Regions from separate parts of the Streptomyces sp. NPDC107522 genome, predicted to be linked through region 1. Evidence: riboswitches for the same ligand, from Rfam matches in the RefSeq annotation. Region 1 holds a riboswitch; each other region holds the start of a gene.
The links. Region 1 has a riboswitch for cyclic di-AMP ahead of ACZ7L6_RS27400 (M23 family metallopeptidase). Riboswitches for the same ligand answer to the same signal wherever they lie in the genome.
Positions count from the first base shown of each region.

Region 2: another riboswitch for cyclic di-AMP. It lies ahead of ACZ7L6_RS05485 (C40 family peptidase); the one in region 1 lies ahead of ACZ7L6_RS27400 (M23 family metallopeptidase).
Region 3: another riboswitch for cyclic di-AMP. It lies ahead of ACZ7L6_RS06180 (C40 family peptidase); the one in region 1 lies ahead of ACZ7L6_RS27400 (M23 family metallopeptidase).
Region 4: another riboswitch for cyclic di-AMP. It lies ahead of ACZ7L6_RS22710 (transglycosylase family protein); the one in region 1 lies ahead of ACZ7L6_RS27400 (M23 family metallopeptidase).

Region 1 covers NZ_JBVKAU010000009.1:123,914-129,031, reverse strand. The annotation lists gene ACZ7L6_RS27410 (HPr family phosphocarrier protein) at 53-334, shown strand; gene ACZ7L6_RS27405 (GntR family transcriptional regulator) at 503-1,201, opposite strand; gene ACZ7L6_RS27400 (M23 family metallopeptidase) at 1,488-2,285, opposite strand; cyclic di-AMP (ydaO/yuaA leader) riboswitch at 2,298-2,462, opposite strand; gene ACZ7L6_RS27395 (M16 family metallopeptidase) at 2,675-4,063, opposite strand; gene ACZ7L6_RS27390 (M16 family metallopeptidase) at 4,060-5,118, opposite strand, start outside.
Region 2 covers NZ_JBVKAU010000002.1:64,721-69,838, reverse strand. The annotation lists gene ACZ7L6_RS05495 (ATP-dependent Clp protease proteolytic subunit) at 1-295, shown strand, start outside; gene ACZ7L6_RS05490 (hypothetical protein) at 303-611, shown strand; cyclic di-AMP (ydaO/yuaA leader) riboswitch at 1,031-1,163, shown strand; gene ACZ7L6_RS05485 (C40 family peptidase) at 1,167-1,640, shown strand; gene ACZ7L6_RS05480 (LysE family translocator) at 1,694-2,314, opposite strand; gene ACZ7L6_RS05475 (LysR family transcriptional regulator) at 2,406-3,320, shown strand; gene ACZ7L6_RS05470 (ATP-binding protein) at 3,400-3,855, opposite strand; gene ACZ7L6_RS05465 (helix-turn-helix domain-containing protein) at 4,069-4,938, shown strand; gene ACZ7L6_RS05460 (DUF397 domain-containing protein) at 4,951-5,118, shown strand, end outside.
Region 3 covers NZ_JBVKAU010000002.1:216,328-221,445, reverse strand. The annotation lists gene ACZ7L6_RS06190 (choice-of-anchor D domain-containing protein) at 1-227, shown strand, start outside; gene ACZ7L6_RS06185 (NAD-dependent epimerase/dehydratase family protein) at 370-1,428, shown strand; cyclic di-AMP (ydaO/yuaA leader) riboswitch at 1,570-1,735, shown strand; gene ACZ7L6_RS06180 (C40 family peptidase) at 1,792-3,417, shown strand; gene ACZ7L6_RS06175 (sugar ABC transporter substrate-binding protein) at 3,687-4,691, shown strand; gene ACZ7L6_RS06170 (LacI family DNA-binding transcriptional regulator) at 4,818-5,118, opposite strand, start outside.
Region 4 covers NZ_JBVKAU010000006.1:525,083-530,200, forward strand. The annotation lists gene ACZ7L6_RS22700 (cytochrome P450 family protein) at 1-420, shown strand, start outside; gene ACZ7L6_RS22705 (transglycosylase family protein) at 717-1,763, shown strand; cyclic di-AMP (ydaO/yuaA leader) riboswitch at 1,969-2,168, shown strand; gene ACZ7L6_RS22710 (transglycosylase family protein) at 2,173-2,862, shown strand; gene eno (phosphopyruvate hydratase) at 3,172-4,452, shown strand; gene ACZ7L6_RS22720 (FtsB family cell division protein) at 4,553-5,029, shown strand; gene ACZ7L6_RS22725 (DUF501 domain-containing protein) at 5,065-5,118, shown strand, end outside.

The DNA of each region.
Region 1 (5,118 bases):
CGCGTGTGGGAAACTGGTCTAGACAACCCTGAACACCGAAGGGCAGCATCACATGGCTGAGCGCCGCGTCAACGTCGGCTGGGCCGAGGGCCTTCACGCCCGCCCCGCTTCCATCTTCGTCCGGGCCGCCACGGCCGCAGGTATCCCGGTGACGATCGCCAAGGCCGACGGCAACCCCGTCAACGCGGCCTCCATGCTGGCCGTCCTGGGCCTGGGCGCCCAGGGCGGTGAGGAGATCGTCCTCGCCTCCGACGCCGAGGGTGCGGACGCCGCCCTCGACCGTCTGGCGAAGCTGGTCTCCGAGGGCCTCGAGGAGCTGCCCGAGACGGTCTGAACGGACCGGTCGGATCTCCGCGGTTAGCGGTGAAGCCGCGTCTGCCTTTCCGGCGGACGCGGCTTCGCTGTTTTCGAGCAGCAGTCACAGGAATTCACCGCGGACCCGAAAAAGGGCAGCGGAAATTCCCCGCCGCCGAATATCACCTCTTTGTATACGGCGCCCGTGTTAATGCCGCAGGCTCGGCATGTTTACGGGATGTTGCGAATTCCTCACACGCTCCGCGCGATCAACGCCGCCGGAGCCGAAGCGCAGCCGGTGCGCGGCAGTCGAGCGCTCGGTGTGCAGCGCCGTGATCGCCCGGGCGCGCTCGCCGTCGCCGCGCGCCACCGCGTCCACGATCGCGCCGTGCTCGGTCCAGTACTCCACGGGATCGGCCGGCGACTCCACGGCGTACATCCAGGCGATCTTGTGCCGCAGCTGGGTCAGCATCGAGGTCAGGGCGGGGCTGCCGGAGGCCTGGGCGAGCGTCTCGTGGAACCAGCCCCCCAGGGAGCGCAGGTCGTCGCTGTTCCCCCTCCGGGCCCGCTCCTGGCCCAGCCTGACGAGGCCGCGCAGCACCTTCAGATGGGCCTCGGTGCGCCGCTGGGCGGCCCGGGAGGCGCCGAGCGGCTCCAGGAGGCCGCGCATCTCCAGCAGGTCGGAGGCCTCCTGCTCGGTCGGTTCGGCGACGCACGCGCCCGCGTGCCGCCGGGTCACCACGAAGCCCTCCGCCTCCAGGGTGCGCAGGGCCTCCCGCACGGGGACGCGGGAGACGCCGTAGCGGCGTGCGAGGAGTTCCTCGGTGAGCCGGCTGCCGCGCTCGTAGACACCGGCGACGATGTCGTCCCGGATCGCCGTGCATACCGAGTGCGCCGGAATACGCATGACCGACCTCCGCTTTAATCCCCGTGAAACGTCGACGAATGACGTGTGTTGAGTGACTCTATGGCAACCGGCCGGAATTTCCGACGGCGGGTCGGAATCCAGGGATATTTTTTGGACAGCGGATCGTCTCAGAAACGCCGAAAGCCCCGGCTCGGGGAGCCGGGGGCTTCGGGGTTGCGGTGCAGCGTGAGCCGGGAGCTTCGCGGTTGCGGTGCGTCGCGAGGCGGGGCTTCGGGACTGCGGGTGCTTCGTGCGGCGTGGCTTCGGTGAGACGCCGAGTGAGGCGTCAGACGTTCACGCCGTGCGAGCGGAGGTAGGCGGCGGGGTCGATGTCGGAGCCGTACTCCGCCGTCGTGCGGGCCTCGAAGTGCAGGTGCGGCCCGGTGACGTTGCCGGTGGCGCCGGACAGGCCGATCTGCTGGCCGGGCGTCACGGTCTGCCCGACCGAGACGCCGATGGACGACAGGTGGCCGTACTGGGTGTACGTGCCGTCGTTCATCTTGATCACGACCTGGTTGCCGTACGCCCCGCCCCAGCCGGCCTCCACGACGGTGCCGGCTCCGACCGCGTGGACGGAGGTGCCGCTGGCGGCGTGGAAGTCGACGCCGGTGTGGCTGCCGGAGGACCAGACGGCGCCGCCGGCCTTGTAGCCGGTGGAGATGTACGAGCCGGCGATCGGGGCGACGTAGGACAGCAGGCGCTTGCGCTCGGCCTCGCGGGCGGCGCGCTCCTTGGCCTCGCGCTCCTTCTTGGCCTTCTCGGCCGCCTTCTTGCGCGCGGCCTCCTCGGCGGCCTTCTTGAGGGCCGCGGCCTCCTTGGCGGCCTGCTCCTGTGCGGCGGCCTGGGCGTCGATCTGGTCGGCGATCGAGTTGTCGACGGTGATGACGGGGATGAGGCCCGTCTGCTCCGCGGCCGGTTCGGCGGCGAGCGCCGGGGCGGCCAGGGTGCCTATGACGCCGGTGGCGGTGAGCGCGGCGACGCCGGCCGCGCGGGCCGTGGTGCGCTCGAACCGGCCGGGCCGGCGGTGCTTCCCAGTGGGACGCTTCTTCTCGGTGGACTTCCCGGTGGCGCAGCTGAACGCCATGAAGTGGCTGATCCTTTCCTTCCCTCTCGCCTACCGGGTTAGCTGACGGGTTCGGAGCAGGAAGGTCTCCTACGGGCCCCCTCGCTGGCGCGCGGGCGTCCGATTCACCCCAGGGACTACGGGTGGGTCCCCGGCTCCCCTGGCTCGCGCCGTACGGGGACTCGGCGATGGCTGTCCGGTGCCGCGGGCGCGGCGCACTGCCTGACGGACAGCCCGGAAGACGCTAAACGGGGCATCTTTCAATCCCCAAACGGATCACGGCTTTTGTAGCGCATCCCACAGGCAATACAGGCAACCTCTCCCTCAATTCGGGCATAAGGGGGCCCTGGTGACTCTTCCGTCACCAGGGCCCTACGCGCGCGTGCCGCTGTGCGGCGCTTGCGTGTCCTCTACTCGGCTGCCACGACGGTGACTTCGCCGATGCCGAGCGCCTCCACGGGCTCCCGGATCTCGGCCGCGTCGCCGACGAGGATCGTCACCAGACGGTCCACTGGGAACGCGCTCACGGCCGCGGCGGTGGCCTCGACGGTGCCGGTCGCGGCGAGCTGCTGGTACAGCGTCGCCTGGTAGTCGTCGGGCAGGTGCTGCTCGACCTGGTCGGCCAGCGTGTTCGCCACGGAGGCGGCGGTCTCGTACTTCAGCGGCGCCACCCCGACGAGGTTCTGCACGGCGAAGTCCCGCTCGGCGTCGGTGAGCCCCTCGGCGGCGACGCCGCGCAGCACCGTCCACAGGTCCTGCAGCGCGGGACCGGTGTTCGGGGTGTCGACGGAGCCGCTGATGGCGAGCATCGCCGCGCCGGTGCCGTCCGGGGCGGAACGCAGGACCTGTCCGAACGCGCGCACGCCGTAGGTGTAGCCCTTCTCCTCGCGCAGGACCTTGTCCAGCCGGGAGGTGAGGGTGCCACCGAGGCAGTACGTGCCGAGCACCTGCGCGGGCCACACGCGGTCGTGCCGGTCGGGGCCGACGCGGCCGATCAGCAGCTGCGTCTGGACGGCGCCGGGACGGTCCACGATGACGACACGGCCGGTGTCGTCGGCGGTCACCGGCGGGACGGGGCGAGGCTCGGCCGCACGGCCGGTCCAGGCGCCGAGGGTGTCGCCGAGCAGGGCGTCGAGGTCGACGCCCGTGAGGTCGCCGACGACCACGACGGTGGAGGTGGCGGGGCGGACGTGCCGCTCGTAGAAGGCGCGTACGCCCGCGGAGTCGATGCCCGCGACCGTGTCCTCGGTGCCCTGGCGCGGGCGGGACATGCGCGAGGTCGCCGGGAACAGCTCCTTCGAGAGCTCTTTGGCGGCGCGGCGCGAGGGGTTCGCCATCTCATGCGGGATCTCGTCGAGCCGGTTGCGCACCAGGCGCTCGACCTCGGCGTCGGCGAACGCGGGCGCCCTGAGGGCGTCGGCGAGCAGGTCGAGCGCCTTCGGCAGACGGGAGACCGGCACCTCGAGGCTGACGCGCACGCCGGGGTGGTCGGCGTAGGCGTCGAGGGTGGCGCCGCAGCGCTCGAGCTCGGCGGCGAACTCCTCGGCGGTGTGCTTGTCGGTGCCCTCGGACAGGGCGCGCGCCATGATCGTGGCGATGCCGTCGAGGCCCTTCGGCTCGGCGTCCAGGGGCGTGTCCAGGAGCACCTCGACGGCGACGACCTGCTGGCCGGGGCGGTGGCAGCGCAGGACCGTCAGGCCGTTGTCCAGCTTGCCGCGCTCGGGCGCCGGGAACGCCCAGGGCCGGGCCTCGCCGGCCTGGGGCTGCGGGTGGAACTCCATGCTGGCGAGCTCGGTCACTGCGCCGACTCCTCGTTCTCGTCGGTGGTCTCGGCGGTTGCGGCGTCCTCGGCGGCGGCTTCCAGGTCGTCGGCCTCGCCGGCGACCGGCTCGTACACGAGCACCGCGCGGTTGTCGGGGCGCAGGCGGGCCTTGGCGACGGCCTTGACCTCATCGGCGGTGACGTCGAGGACGCGCTGCACGGCCGTGAACGCGAGCTGCGGGTCGCCGAACAGGACGGCGTACCGGCACAGTTCGTCGGCGCGGCCCGCGACCGTGCCGAGCCGGTCCAGCCACTCGCGCTCCAGCTGGGCCTGGGCGCGCTCCATCTCCTCGGCGGTCGGGCCCTCCGCGGCGAAGCGGGCGAGCTCCTCGTCGACGGCCGCCTCGATCACGGGCACCTCGACATCACCGGAGGTTTTCACGTCCAGCCAGCCCAGGGAGGGCGCCCCGGCCAGGCGCAGCAGGCCGAAGCCCGCCGCCACGGCCGTACGGTCACGCCGTACGAGCCGGTTGTAGAGACGGGAGGACTCGCCGCCGCCGAGGACGGTCAGCGCCAGGTCGGCGGCGTCGCACTCGCGCGTGCCGTCTGTCGGGAGCCGGTAGGCGGCCATCATCGCGCGCGCGGGGACGTTCTCCTCGACGACCTCGCGCAGCTGCTCGCCGATGATCTCGGGCAGCGAGCCGTCGCGCGGCTCGGGCTTGCCGTCGTGGGCCGGGATGGAGCCGAAGTACTTCTCGACCCAGGCGAGCGTCTGCTCCGGGTCGATGTCGCCGACGATCGACAGGACGGCGTTATTGGGCGCGTAGTAGGTGCGGAAGAACGCGCGGGCGTCCTCCAGGCTGGCCGCGTCCAGGTCGGCCATCGAGCCGATCGGGGTGTGGTGGTACGGATGTCCGTCCGGGTACGACAGGGCGGTCAGCTTCTCGAACGCCGTGCCATAGGGGACGTTGTCGTAGCGCTGGCGGCGCTCGTTCTTGACGACATCGCGCTGGTTGTCCAGGTTCTCCTGGTCGAGCGCCATCAGCAGGCTGCCCATGCGGTCGGCCTCCAGCCACAGCGCGAGCTCCAGCTG
Region 2 (5,118 bases), on a different contig from region 1:
TCCGGGGAAGCGGTTCGCGCTGCCGGGGGCGCGCATGGTGATCCACCAGCCGGGGCTGCCCGAGCCGATCGAGGGACAGGCGAGCGATCTCGCCATCCAGGCCGACGAACTGACGCGCATTCGGGCCCGCCTCGAGGAGCTGCTCGTCCGGCACACCGGGCGCAGCCGCGAGCAGGTCGGCGCCGACATCGAGCGGGACAAGATCCTGGACGCGCAGGCCGCCGTGGAGTACGGCCTGGTGGACCGGATCATCCCCAGCCGCAAGACCACCCTCGCCCCGCCCACTGGGCGGTGATCGGCCGGTGCTCCCACCCGAGTTGCCACCCCTGCCCGCACTGACCCGTGCGGAGGGCGAGCTGATCGACCGTTACCTCGACGTGGTCGACCTACTGGGCCGGATCAACCCGGCGCAGCACGGCGACACCTACCGCGGACTGCGCGCCGCCCAGGCGCTGGTCGCCAGGGCGGCCGAGCTCCGGGACGCGCTGGCGCTGATGCACCAGCGCGGTGAGACGGAGCTGCACGCGCCCACGCTGGCGCGTGCGTTGCGCGTGCTGGACGGAGAGCGCCGCACGGCTCGCGTCACGGTGCCGCCGCGCTCCGACAGTTGACGGCGTGTTCAGAGCGACACCGGACGCCTCGGCCCATTGACGAGGCGTCCGGAGCGGGGCTGAAACGGACCAAATGACGTACCCCCTTTCGGCGTAGTCACTTCTCCTTTTGTATGCCTGTCAGGGTTGCGCAACAGTCATGACGTCAAGGCGGAATCGAGCGTTCCGTCCCTGGTCCGGGGCTCCTCGGGCATCTGGACACCCCTACGAAAACGTGGCTACCCACCCGAACGGGTGAGTGGTGAGTAACAACACAAATCCCCGATTCCGTTGGGTATTTCGCTCACTCGTGCGTCAAGATCCCTGTCTGATGACAAGCCCCCGCCACAGCGGCGGGGCGGTCCGGGCGGACGCCGAGTCCTGCCGCCGCCCGGATGACCGGTCTTCAGGAGTGGATCGGCAGGAGTGGAGGACCCGAGCAAGACGGGTCGCCGGAGCGGACGTTCGTTCGATCCGAGCAACCCTTGGGGTGAAGCCGCGGCAACGCGGCCGGGCAACTTCGCCAGCCCGAATCCGACAGGTCATCCTTCACAGGCGGCTGACGAAGGGTTGCGCATGACTGCGCTCAATCGTGTCCCGTCGCTGATGGCCCGGGCCGGTACGGCCTCCGCTCTCACCCTCGCCGCAGTGGGCGGCACCGTCGTCGCCCCCGGCCTCACCGCCGAGGCCGAAGCCGCGACGCCGGCGTCCAAGGCACTTCAAGTGGCGGCCTCCAAGAAGGGCTCCCCGTACAAGTGGGGCGCCACCGGGCCGTACAGGTTCGACTGCTCAGGGCTCACGCTGTACTCGTACAAGAAGGCGGGCAAGAAGCTGCCCCGTACGGCGGCTCAGCAGTACAACAAGACGCGTCACATCTCCGCCAGTAACCGCAAGGCCGGGGACCTGGTGTTCTTCCACTCGGGGTCGAACGTCTACCACGTCGGCATCTACGCCGGGAAGGGAAAGATCTGGCACTCCCCGAAGAGCGGGGACGTCGTGAAGCTGCAGAAGATCTGGACCAGGAGCGTCTGGTACGGCCGGGTCAAGTGACCTTCCCGGAGGCGGTGACGGCAGTCTGATGTGCCGTCACCGCCCCCGGGGCCTCACAGGGCCGACAGCGGCCCCGCGAGGAGCGCCAGGCCGAAGGCCGTCAGCGCGGCCCCCGTGCCGAGCGTGACCGCCCGGGCGGCGCGTGGCCTGCGCAGCCACCTGCCGAGCCGGTCCACCAGCAGTGCGACGACCTGGAACCACACCAGCGCGATCGCGAGCACGATCAGGGCCAGCAGCAGCGTGCGGGGCAGCGCCGGAGCGCCCGCGGGCACGAACTGCGGCAGCACGCTGAGGAAGGTGAGGGACGCCTTCGGGTTGAGGGCGTTGGTGACGAAGCCCTGCCGCAGCGGCCGCGCGGTGGAATCCTCGCCCGCGCCCGTGTCGGCCACCTCGGTGTGCCGCTGCCGCAGCGTCTGAACGCCCAGGTACAGCACATAGACACCGCCCACCACCTGGAGCGCCCGGAACAGCGCCGGTACGGCGGCCAGCACCGCGGCGACTCCCACCACCGCCAGCGTCACATGAACCAGCAGCCCGGCCCCGATCCCGAGCGCGCAGGCGATGCCCGCCCGGCGGGAGACGAGGGCGTTGCGTACGACGACGGTGAAGTCCGCCCCGGGCATGGCGACCAGGCCGGCGGAGACCCCGGTGAAGGCGATGAGCTGAGCATCCATGCGGCCAGAGTGCCGTCCGGAAGCCTTCAACAGGTATTTCGAATATTCTGGAGACTCCTAAAGCATTGGTTTAGGCTCCTGGGAGACTCGCATGTACGACCCGACCCGGCTCGCCGCGCTGGTGGCGGTCGCGGAGGCGGGTTCGATCACCCGAGCGGCCGAGCGGCTCGGCTACACCACGCCGGCGCTCTCCCAGCAGCTGGCCAAGCTGGAACGCGAGGCGGGCACCGCCCTTCTGGTACGGCACCACCGCGGGGCGCGGCTGACGGGTGCGGGGGAGCTGCTGGTGACCCGGGCGCGGCGGGTGCTGGACGAGCTCGAGCGGGCCCGGCACGAACTGGCCCGGCTGACCGGGCTGTCGGGCGGCACGCTCCGCCTTGGCACCTTCCAGACGGCCGGCATCCATCTGCTGCCGCCGGCCCTCAGCGCCTTCCGCCGGGCCCATCCGGACGTGGAGCTGACCGTCGCCGACTACGAACCCTCGGCCGGCGTCACCGCCGTGGCAGCCGGCGAGGTCGACCTGGCCCTGACGCACGCCTATCAGCCGGGTGACCCGATCCCGCTCCCGTCCTCCGTAGGCATCGAGCCGATCCTCGTCGAGGAGCTGGTCCTGGTGTCCGCCCCGGGCCACGCCCTCACCAGCGGAACCGCACGCCTGCCGCTGGCCGAGCTCGCCGGCCAGCCCCTGATCAGCATGGCGCCGGACGCTCCGGCCCGACGGGGCGTCGAGGCGCTCCTGGCCCGGGCCGGTGCCACACCGTCGGTGCTGGTCCCGACACCCGGATACCTCCTGGTGTGCGCGCTGGCCAGCGCGGGCCTCGGAGTGGCGCTCGTACCGGAGATGGTGGCGCGCACATCGGTCACTCCGGTGGGGGTGCGCGCACTGGAGGGCGGGGAGCTACGCCGTACGGTCTCGGTCGCCTACCGCACGGCCGAGACGTCCCCCGCAGCGGACGCCTTCCGCGCGCTACTGCGCGGCACTTTCAGCCGAGCTCAGCTGTCCTGACCCCAAGGGGCGCGGGGAACTGCGCGACCAGCCGCAACGGAGCCGCAGACGACAGACAACCCATCGCGGCACTCGCCCATCACGGCCCCTCCGCGCGGAGCGCTGTCGCCTCCGCCGGTACGATCCACGGCAGCTCGATGGAGACGGTCTTGCCGCCCTCCCGCGTCGGCCGCACCCTCAGCTTGCCGCCGCACTCCGCGGTCAGCCAGCGGATGATGACCATGCCACGCCCGTTGTCCTGCTGGACCGCGGCCGGCAGCCGCTTGGGGAACCGCGGATGGCTGTCGGTGACGCCGATGCGCAGGTGTTCGTCACGGTCGAGCTCGAGGTCGACCGTGAAGGTGGGTGACTGACCGAGGGTGTGCTGTACGGCGTTGGTGGTGAGTTCGGAGACGATCAACCGGATGGTGTCGGCCGTCTCCGTCTCCGGTGGCAGTCCCCACTCGGCGAGGGTGGTGACCACATACGCCCGGGCCGCGGAGACCGAGGCGGGATCGCTCGGCAGAGTGACGGATGCTTCCAAGTGATCTGCCATGGCGATGTCGTCCCTTTCCCAACGGGACCGCAGTCCGACACGGAGCGGATGGTTCGAGTACGGTCCCGGACTGGTGCTTCGTCGCCAGACTGCCATTACCAGGGCCGTCAGGGTGCCGATCCACCAAGATATGCATATATCTGTCGCTCGAAGCGGTGAACTCTGCGACGGCAGACCGTATTTGGGCGGCTCGGTTGGAGTAAGGAGTTGCCCATGCAGCACGGACCCGCGGTACGCCGCCGGAAACTGGGCGCGGAACTGCGTGCGTTGCGCACCGGAGCCGGGCTCACCAGTGGTGAGGCGGCCCGGTTGGTGGGCTGGCACCAGTCCAAGGTGAGCCGGATCGAGACCGGCGCCAGCGGGGTGAAACCGGCCGATGTGCGGTTACTGCTCGACGCCTACGGTGTACGGGACTCCCAACTGCGCGAGTTGCTCCTGGTGTTGGCAGAGTCGGACGACGGTGGTGGTCGGCACCACTGGTGGCACGCGTACCGGGGCGTGCTGCCGCCGACCTACCGGGACTTCATCAGCCTGGAGTCCCAGGCGAGCGCGATGCGCACGCTGGAGACCTCCGTGGTGCCCGGGCTGCTGCAGACACCGGAGTACGCCCGGGCGGTGACACGGGCCGCGGTGAGCGGACTCGACGACGCCGCCGACGAACGGCTCGACGCGCTGGTCGCGGTCCGTCTGGCCAGGCAGGACGTGCTGCACGCCGATCCGCCGTTGCGGCTGAGCGCGGTGCTCGACGAGGCGGTGCTGCGCCGGGAGATCGGCGGGCCCGAAGTGATGACGCGGCAGCTGGGGCGGCTGTTGGAGGCGGCGCGGTTGCCGCATGTCCGCTTGCAGGTACTGCCGTTCGCGGCCGGGGAGCATATCGGCATCACCGGGCCTTTCGTTATCTTCTCATTTTCGAGCACTTCTGATCTGGATGTGGTTGTTCTCGACCACTTGACGAGTAGCCTCTATCTCGAACGGAAAGAAGACCTCCAGGCCTACACGGAGGCCTTCAACGCCCTTCGGATCCACGCCCTTTCGCCCGAGGAATCGATGGATTACATCGCCGCGCTGGGTGGCGGCGCGTAAGAAGGAGGCACCATGACCGCACTGCCTCGGAACGTGAACTCAAGTACCGATCTGCTCGGTGTCCGATGGCTGCGCAGCAGCTACAGCACCGGCGCCAACAACTGCGTCGAGACGGCACGGGCGCACTCCGGTCCCTGGATCGGGCTGCTCGCCGTGCGCGACTCCAAGGATCCGGCCGGG
Region 3 (5,118 bases), on a different contig from region 1:
GCTCCGGAGCGCTGACCGTCGAACGTGTCGACATCGCCGACGGTACAGCCGGCTTCGTCAAGACGGCGGACACGTGTACCGGTGCCGTCCTGCGGGGCGGCGACTCCCGCTCGATCGCCGTCACGTTCACCCCGCCTGCTGGAGGGGAACTCCTCGGCGCCCTCAGGATCACCACCAACGCCCAGGACAGCCCGCACGTCATCCGCCTCCGCGGCAACGGAGCATGACCGCAGCCGGGCCGAAGACGGTCCGTTCGGTACCCGGCTGCACCCTTGGGGAAGCTGTCCCCCGTGCCCTCGAACGCATGGCCGTGCACAGGGATCGCCGCTACCGTGATCGACCGGCTTCCGTGCGGGAGAAGGGGTGAGGGTGGGCGCAGACGGGTCGGCGGCCGTGTTGGTCACCGGTGGCAGCGGGTTCGTCGGCAGCCATCTGGTCAACCGGCTCCTGGAGCGCGGCTACGAGGTCCACGCCACCGTGCGCAGCACGGCCGACACGGCGAAGGTACGGCCGCTGCGGGAGATGCAGGACGCGCATCCGGGCCGACTGTCGCTGTTCGAGGCCGACTTGCTCACCGAGGGCGCCTTCGACGAGGCGATGAGCGGCTGCCGGGTGGTGTTCCATGTGGCGTCGCCGTTCCGCATGCCGGAGAAGATCAAGGACGGCCGCCGGGACATGGTCGACCCGGCCCTGCTGGGCACGCGCAACGTGCTGGCGGCCGTCGAACGGACGCCCACGGTCGACCGGCTCGTCCTCACCTCCACCGTGGGCGCGATCTTCGGCGACTACGCGGACGTCCTGGACATGGACGACGCGGTCCTCTCGGAACGGTACTTCAACACCACCAGCACGGTGGAGAACAACCCCTACCACTACGCCAAGACCGTCGCGGAGCGCGCGGCATGGGACGCGGAGGCCGCCCAGGACCGCTGGCGGATGGTGTCGGTCAACCCCGGCCTGATCCTGGGCCCCTCCCTCACACCCGCCTCGGAGTCCGGGAGCCTGTTCCTGCTGGAGGAGCTCTTCAAGGGCTACTTCTTCTACGGCGCACCGGACTTCAGCTTCACCACGGTGGACGTGCGCGAGGTGGCCGACGCGCACATCGCGGCGGCGGAGAACCCGGACGCGAAGGGCCGATACATCCTCGCCGCCCGGACCATGACGTCCTTCCACGAGATGGCCCGCATCCTGCGGACCCGGCACCCACGCGACCTCCGCCTCCCGCGCACCGCGCTCCCGCACTGGCCCGTACGCCTCCTCGGCCCGGCCTTCGGGCTGACCCAGGACTACATCCGCAAGCACCTCGGCATCCGCTTCGAAGTGAACAACAGCCGGAGCGTGAGCGAACTGGGCATCACCTACCGCCCGATCGAGGAGACGATCCTCGATCATTACTCGGCGTGGCGGAGCCAGCGCGCCGCGAAGTGAATTCGGCCCTCGACCTGCCCCGAGCGTCGAAGGTCACAAAAACGTATCGGACATTTCACACGTCAATCTTCACGCGAGACACACAAGTTGGTTAGGTTACGCCTCAGGCCGCACGACGACCTCCGGCGAACCCGCCGGGACGTGCGGCCTCCGCCGAGTCCGGTGCGCCCACGCGGCCACTGGAGCCGGGGACCCAACCGAACTTGGGGTGAATCGGCCAACTGCCCTTCGGGGCAAGGGCCGTAGGGCACACCTTCCGGAACCCGAACCCGTCAGCTAACTCGGTAGGCGGAGTACGGAAGGAGTACGTCGCCCATGGCGCCGGAACGCACCGCGCGTCCGGGGGCTTTGAGCCTCCCCGGCATGCGCAATTCCGCACTCGCGTCGGCGGCCCTCACCTCTGTGGCCCTGCTCGGCCAGACGGCCAACGCCGCCCCGTCCGTCGGGGACGAGACGCCGAGCCGCGAGGAGGTGAGCCGACGGGTCAGCTCCCTCTACAACCAGGCCGAGTCCGACACGGGGACCTTCAACGCCACTCGCGCCGCGGCGACGGGACCGCGGGGGCGCGCCGACCGGCCGACGGACGCCGGACGCGGGTCCGCCTCGGCTGTCCGGCGTGACGAGAGCAGGCGCAGCGACCCGGCCCTCGACAGCGTCGCCCGGCAGTGGTTCGACGCGGCCCGCTCGAAGCTGGGTCCGACCGTCCCGGCGAGGCTGCCGAGCGACAGGGTGCCGGACCGTCCCACCGGGACACGGCCGGCTCGCCCGGCGGAGCGTGCGGTCGAGGGGCTGACCGACCGGGGGCGTGAGGCAACCGGCCGTGCCTCACTGGAGCTGCCCGCCGCCCCGGTCGCGGAGCTGACGTCCGGTCCGGCCGCCGGAACGACTCCCTTGGCCGAGCTGACTGCCGGCCCCGTCGCCGCCCTGCCGGCCGCTCCGGACGCATCGCAGACGGCAACCTGGGCCATCCAGGACACACAGAACAACCAGATCACGCAGAGCACACACGGCACCCAGACCGCCCTGGCCCTGCCCGCTCCGACCACCGCGCCTGCGGCCGAGTCGACGGCCGATCCGCAACAGCGGTCCTCATTGCGGACGACCAAGGAACAGAGCCGACTCAAGCTCGACCGGGCCCGCCAGTTGCTGTCCGCCTACACCGCACAACAGGGCACCGCGCTCACACCGATCGAAACCACGCCGAGCCAGGCCCCGGCCGCCGACACCTGGAGTTCCACGCCGACCGCGCTCCAGCCCGATGACACGTGGAGCTCCACACCGGCCCCGGTCCAGCCCACCGACACCTGGAGCACCACACCGGCCCCGGTCCAGCCCGCGGCCGAGACACAGTGGCAGGCGCTGCAGGAGCTGGGCGCGGCCGACCTTACGCCGGTCCCGGCCGACACAACGGCCTGGGCAGGCACCGCAGTCTGGTCTGCCGACCCGCCCACGGCCGCCACCACAAGCCAAACCCTCGGCACGGGCCAGACCCTCTACCCCCAGGCCCCTGACACGAGCCCGACCCTCGGCACGAGCCCGGCTCCAGGCACAACCCCGGCTCTGGACACGAGCCCGGCTCTGGGCACGAGCGCCGTCGCCGCACCCACCGCCCCCACGACGCCCACCGCGCCCCAGGAAACCCGAGCCGTGCGAGCCCTCGAGTTCGCCCGCGCCCAGCTCGGCAAACCCTGCGTCTGGGGCACGACGGGCCCGGACGCGTTCGACGGCGCAGGCCTCACCCAGGCCGCCTGGAAGGCCGCCGGAATCACGCTCCCGCGCACCCCGCAGGAGCAGGCCACCGCCGGCCGCGGAATCGCCCTCCCCTACGTCGAGCCCGGCGACCTGGTCCTCTTCCACGCCGGCCACGTCGGCATCTACTCCGGGAACGGCATGATGATCCACGCCCCCGGCCCGGGCGCGTCCATACGCGAGGAGACGATCCACTACGCCGGTGAGGCGGCGATCCACAGCGTGATACGCCCCGCCTGATCCGGCGCCCCCACCACAGACGCCACCGCCGCCACCCTGCCTCCACGAGGCGGGGTGGCTTTCGCTGCCCACCCATCGGTGACACCCCGCCACCTCGGCTTTGTCGGTACGTCCTGACAAGCCCATTGACATCACCTGCCGAGGCCCGCATAGTACCTGCCACTAGAGCGCGCTAGTGGAGCGCTCCAGTCGTATCCAGCGGGCGGTAACCCGTGAACCTCCCCCCACCTGAGAACCCGCCCTGATCAGCACAGTGAGGTGCATGGGACATGCGCAGACACCAGCGAGCCGCCGCTCTGACCGCCACGGTGCTGGCCGGCGCCCTGTTCGCCACCGGCTGCTCCAGCAGCTCCGGCGGCAAGAAGTCCGAGGAGGACACCACCGGCGCCGCGGCCGGCAAGGCCACCACCCCCCGCATGACCGTGGCCATGATCACCCACGCCGCCCCCGGCGACACCTTCTGGGACCTGATCCGCAAGGGCGCCGAAGCCGCCGCCGCCAAGGACAACATCAAACTCGTCTACTCCGCCGACCCCAGCGCCGGAAACCAGGCCAACCTCGTCCAGAACGCCATCGACCAGAAAGTCGACGGCATCGCCCTGACCGCCGCCAAGCCCTCCGCCATGAAAGCCGTCATCGCCAAGGCCAAGACCGCAGGCATCCCCGTCGTCGGCTTCAACGCCGGCCTCGACGACTGGAAAGACCTCGGCATGCTCGAATACTTCGGCCAGGACGAGAACATCGCCGGCCAGGCCTTCGGCGAAAAACTCAACAACACCGGCGCCAAGCACGCCCTGTGCGTCATCCAGGAACAAGGCCACGTCGCCCTCGAAGCCCGCTGCGCCGGCCTGAAGAAGGGCTTCAAGGGCACCACCGACAACCTCTACGTCAACGGCACCGACATGCCCTCGGTGAAGTCCACCATCACCGCCAAACTCCAGCAGGACCCCACCATCGACCAGGTCGTCACCCTCGGCGCCCCCTTCGCCCTCACCGCCGTCCAGTCCACCGCCGACGCGAGCAGCAAGGCCAAGGTCGCCACCTTCGACCTCAACAAGGAACTCGTCACCGCCGTCCAGGACGGCAAGGTCGAATTCGCCGTCGACCAGCAGCCCTACCTCCAGGGCTACCTCGCGGTCGACTCCCTGTGGCTGTACAAGACCAACGGCAACTTCAGCGGCGGCGGCACCGCCCCCGTCCTCACCGGCCCCGCCTTCATCACCAAGGACAACGTCGACGCCGTCGCCGAGTTCGCCGCGAAGGGAACGCGCTGAGCGCGCACATGGACAGGCGGGGTCGGCCGTGACCGCGACGGGGCGCGGCCGACCCCGCCGCTCAACTCCGGGGCCGGCCCTGCGGGGTCGGCCCCCTCACGATGCGTACGGCTCTCGGGCGGGCTCCTACGACGGGGCCGGCCCGCTCGTGCCTCGTACGACGAGCTTGGGATCGAGAACCGCCTCGCGCGGCTCCAGGTCCTGGTCCTCCAGCCGGTCCACGGCGAAGCGGACCGCGTGCTCGGCCATGAGGACCGCGTCCTGGCGCACGGTCGTCAGGCCGATCGGCATCAGGTGGGAGAGATGGCTGTCGTCGTAGCCGACCACGGACAGGTCGCGCGGGACATCGACGCCCGCTCGCGTCAGGGCCATCAACAGGCCCATCGCGCAACGGTCGTTGCCCGCGAGAACCGCCGTGGGCAGGGGG
Region 4 (5,118 bases), on a different contig from region 1:
AAGGAGGCCGCCCTCCTCGAAACCGGCATCGAGGAACTCCTCCGCTACGACGGCCCCGTCGAGCTCGCCACCTGGCGCTTCGCCACCGAACCCCTCACCATCGGCGGGCAGCACATCGCACCCGGCGACCCCGTCCTGGTCGTCCTGGCCGCCGCCGACCGGGACCCGGAGCGGTTCGCCGACCCCGACGTCCTCGACCTCGGCCGCCGCGACAACCAGCACCTCGGCTACGGCCACGGCATCCACTACTGCCTCGGCGCCCCGCTGGCCCGGCTGGAGGGCCAGACCGCCCTCGCCACGCTCCTCACCCGCCTCCCGGATCTGGAACTCGCGGTGGACCCGGCCGAGTTGCGGTGGCGAGGCGGCCTCATCATGCGCGGACTGCGTACGCTGCCCGTCCAATTCACACCGGCACCGTGACCGCCGTGCCATCGCCTTCGTGAGCGCAGCGCCGTCGCCTTCGTGAGCGCAGCGCCGTCGTCGCACTTCACAGCCGTCCGGTCACGGACCGGAGCGAAACGCTCCACCTACCCCGCACGGCCCGTTCGCACACCCGAAGATGAGATGCCCTCAAGTCTGTGATCTTCACGTGATCTACGCGGCATTAACTTGTGACAAGTGATCGCCTGCCTATACGTTCACGGATCAGCGCGGCCCCTGCAACACCCGGCACGACCGGTCGCGCCGGTCCCTGCTGTCTCGCGAAAGGTCCCCGCATGCTCTCCGGGAACGGTCGTCACCGTCGCCCCCGCCAGGCTCCGGCCCTCATCGTCGCGGCCGGTGTGACCGGCTCCGCCATCGCCATCCCGCTGCTCGGCGCCACGGGCGCCAGCGCAGCCGAGGGCACCGTGTGGGACAAGGTGGCCGAGTGCGAGAGCGGCGGCTCCTGGAGCGCCGACACCGGCAACGGGCAGTACGGCGGACTGCAGTTGACCCAGGAGGACTGGGACAAGTACGGCGGCCTCGACTACGCCTCCAGTCCCGACCTCGCGAGCCGCTCCCAGCAGATCGCCGTCGCTCAGAAGATCCTCGCGGACCAGGGCACCAGCCCTTGGGGTACCTGTGCGGTGCTCAACGGGCTCACCAAGGACTCCGGTTCGGTCGACCTCGACACCGGCGTCGCGGAGGACTCGCCCTCCGAGGTGTCCGGATCTTCCGGATTGCTGGATTCATCCAACTCATCCGGATCATCTGACTCGTCCAATTCCTCCGACTCGTCCGGCTCGTCGACGCCCTCAGGCTCGTCCGGCGACTCGTCGGACTCCTCGAACTCGCCGAGCGGCTCTCCCGATGGTTCGTCCGAATCGTCCCAGGATTCGTCCTCTTCTCCCTCTTCTTCCTCTTCGGCGGACGATTCCGCGAAGTCCGGTACGTCACCCTCCGCAAAGGCCTCGCAGTCACCCGAGGACCCCTCCACGGAGACGCCCAAGAGTGACGATCAGGCCAACTCCGGCCAGGATGTGGGCTCCTGGGGTCTCGCCGACACGGGGGCGATCTACGCGGAAACGGCCGACGCCGTGGCCGGCTCCGGTCGCCATCGCGGCCCCAGCGCCGACGAGAGTGAGGTCGCCGACAGTGCCGCCAAGGCCTCCGGTCGCCACGCCTCGTACACCGTCCGCGCCGGCGACACTCTCGCGTCCATCGCCGACTCCCTTGAGCTCGACGGTGGATGGTCCGCGCTGTACGACGCGAACAAGAAGGCCATCGGTACTGACGCCAACCACATCTTCCCCGGTCAGACCCTGGAACTCCCCGCCGAATAGGGGGCGAACAGGGCGAAAAGCAGCTGGAGTTCGCGTCATGGTTCGCGCTGAATGTCCGTTTTAAATGTAGTGAGAGATAGATCTCAGAAGCCCTGATCGTCTTTGGAAATCCGGGATTCGGGTGTCTACGGTCGTGATCGCTCGGCAATCCGAGCCCCGGCTGCCGCAACGCCGAATCCTGCCAGCGGCCGCACGGGAACAGTCGTCGCGTCAAGCGCCGTAGGCAGGAGCGGGGGACCCAAGGTAGGCGCCGGGTCCGGCAGTTGAGGCCTTTCGAGGCCGCACGGCCGGAGTCGGCTAGGGGTGAAGCCGCGCAACGGGAGCCGAAAGGCGACCGGGCGCGGCCGGGCAACTCAACCGGCCCGAACCCGACAGCTCACCTCGCAGGCGTCGGTGAGGGGATCTCTCCATGCTGTTTTCCAGCAAGGGCAAGCACCGTCGTCCGTCCAAGGCCGCTCGCGCCATCGCCGTCGTCGGCGTCACCGGTGCCGCCGCCGTCGCCGCCCCGCTGATGGCGGCCGGCAGCGCCTCCGCCGCCACCGCGTCCGAGTGGGACGCCGTCGCCCAGTGCGAGTCCGGCGGCAACTGGTCGATCAACACCGGCAACGGCTACTACGGCGGTCTGCAGTTCTCCGCTTCCACCTGGGCCGCGTACGGCGGCACGGCGTACGCCTCCACCGCCGACAAGGCCACCAAGGCCCAGCAGATCGAGATAGCCGAGAAGGTCCTCGCGGGCCAGGGCAAGGGCGCCTGGCCGAACTGCGGCACCGGCCTGTCCAGCGCCGCCTACAACGGCTCCTCGGCGAGCGGCTCCTCGCAGAGCACCGAGACGACCACGCGCTCCACCGAGCAGCAGTCGGCCTCCCGCTCCACCGACCGCCCGGCCGCCAAGAAGAGCACCAAGACCGTCACCACCCCGACCGGCAAGAAGGTCAAGAAGGGCGACGGCGAGTACAAGGTCGTCAAGGGTGACACCCTCAGCTCGATCGCCGAGAAGCACGACGTCAAGGGCGGCTGGGAGAAGCTCTTCCAGCTGAACAAGGACATCGTCGAGGACGCGAACCTGATCTACCCGGGTCAGCAGCTGCACCTGAAGTAATACCCGGGCGACAGCTGAACCACAGCGCCCTCCCATCCGTGGTCCTCATAATGAAGGCCTCGTGAGGGCCACCCCCGTCCCCACGGGCTCCCCGCTCCGGTGCGTGTTCCCCCGTACGCACCGGGGCGGGGTTTTTTGTGCGGGGTGCTTTTGTGTACGGGGGTTTTTGTTCCGTTCGGAAACAATTTACTCTCGGTTCTGTCCACGGGCCGGTCGACCGCTGGCCGATCGCCGTGAGCCGGTTAGGCTCGTCTCGCAGTACCCACCACGGTCTGCGTACCCGCGTCACATCCCAAGAAGGAGATGCTCGTGCCGTCCATCGACGTCGTCGTAGCTCGGGAAATCCTGGACTCCCGAGGCAACCCCACGGTCGAGGTCGAGGTCGGCCTCGACGACGGCAGCACGGGTCGTGCCGCCGTTCCGTCCGGCGCCTCGACGGGCGCCTTCGAGGCCATCGAGCTCCGCGACGGTGACCCCAACCGCTACCTGGGCAAGGGTGTCGAGAAGGCCGTCCTCGCCGTCATCGAGCAGATCGGCCCGGAGCTGGTCGGCTACGACGCCACCGAGCAGCGCCTGATCGACCAGGCCATGTTCGACCTGGACGCCACCGACAACAAGGGCTCCCTCGGCGCCAACGCCATCCTCGGCGTCTCGCTCGCCGTCGCCCACGCCGCCTCCGAGGCCAGCGACCTCCCGCTCTTCCGCTACCTGGGCGGCCCGAACGCGCACCTGCTGCCGGTGCCGATGATGAACATCCTGAACGGCGGCTCGCACGCCGACTCCAACGTGGACATCCAGGAGTTCATGATCGCCCCGATCGGCGCGGAGTCCTTCTCCGAGGCCCTGCGCTGGGGCGCCGAGGTCTACCACACCCTGAAGAAGGTCCTGAAGAGCAAGGGCCTGGCCACCGGCCTCGGCGACGAGGGCGGCTTCGCCCCGAACCTCGGCTCCAACCGCGAGGCCCTCGACCTCATCCTCGAGGCCGTCAAGGAGGCCGGCTACACCCCCGGCGAGCAGATCGCCCTCGCCCTCGACGTCGCCGCGTCCGAGTTCTACAAGGACGGCGTCTACGTCTTCGAGGGCAAGGAGCGCTCGGCGGCCGAGATGACCGAGTACTACGCCGAGCTCGTCGAGGCGTACCCGCTCGTCTCCATCGAGGACCCGCTGTTCGAGGACGACTGGGAGGGCTGGAAGACCATCACCGCCAAGCTCGGTGACAAGGTCCAGCTCGTCGGCGACGACCTGTTCGTCACCAACCCCGAGCGCCTGGCCCGCGGCATCGAGGAGGGCGCGGCCAACGCCCTGCTGGTCAAGGTCAACCAGATCGGCTCCCTGACCGAGACCCTGGACGCCGTCGAGCTCGCCCAGCGCAACGGCTTCAAGTGCATGATGTCCCACCGCTCCGGCGAGACCGAGGACGTCACCATCGCCGACCTGGCCGTCGCCACCAACTGCGGCCAGATCAAGACCGGCGCCCCGGCCCGCTCCGAGCGCGTCGCCAAGTACAACCAGCTGCTGCGCATCGAGGAGATCCTCGACGACGCCGCCGTGTACGCGGGTCGCTCGGCCTTCCCGCGCTTCAAGGGCTGACCTCGGCAGGGCTAAGGCTTAGCCAGGCATACGTACGTCCCCGTACTCGGTCCCGTACCGTGTGCGGGGACGTACGCGTGTGAGACGGGAGGCGGGGAAGATGGCCGTGAAGGACCGGGACCGGTTCTCCACCGCGACCAGGATCCGGCTGCTCGGCGAGCAGACGGCGGCCCGTGTCTACCGCTCCCAGACCAAGCGGCAGGCCCGGCGCTCCAGGCTCACCGGACGGGCCGCGCTGCTCGCGCTGGTCGTCTGCTCCATGGTCGTGGCGCTCGCCTACCCGATAAGGCAGTACGTCTCCCAGCGCGCCGAGATCGCCGATCTGCAGCGGCAGAAGGAGGAGGCCGCCCAGCGGGTCGAGCAGCTGCGCGACCTCAAGGCACGCTGGCAGGACGACGCGTACGCCGAGCAGCAGATCCGGCAGCGGCTGCACTATGTGATGCCCGGGGAGACCGGTTACATCGTGGTCGACCCGGACGCGGCCAAGCAGGCGCGGACCGGCGTGGACGCGGCCGACCGGCCCTGGTACTCGAACATCTGGGACGGGGTCGACAAGGCCGACGCCTCCGATCAGTGAACCGACAGACACCTTAGAGAGACTTTCGTACAGGCATGGAAACGCCCCCGCCCGCCACCCCGCGCACCGAGCCGACCGACTCGGACATC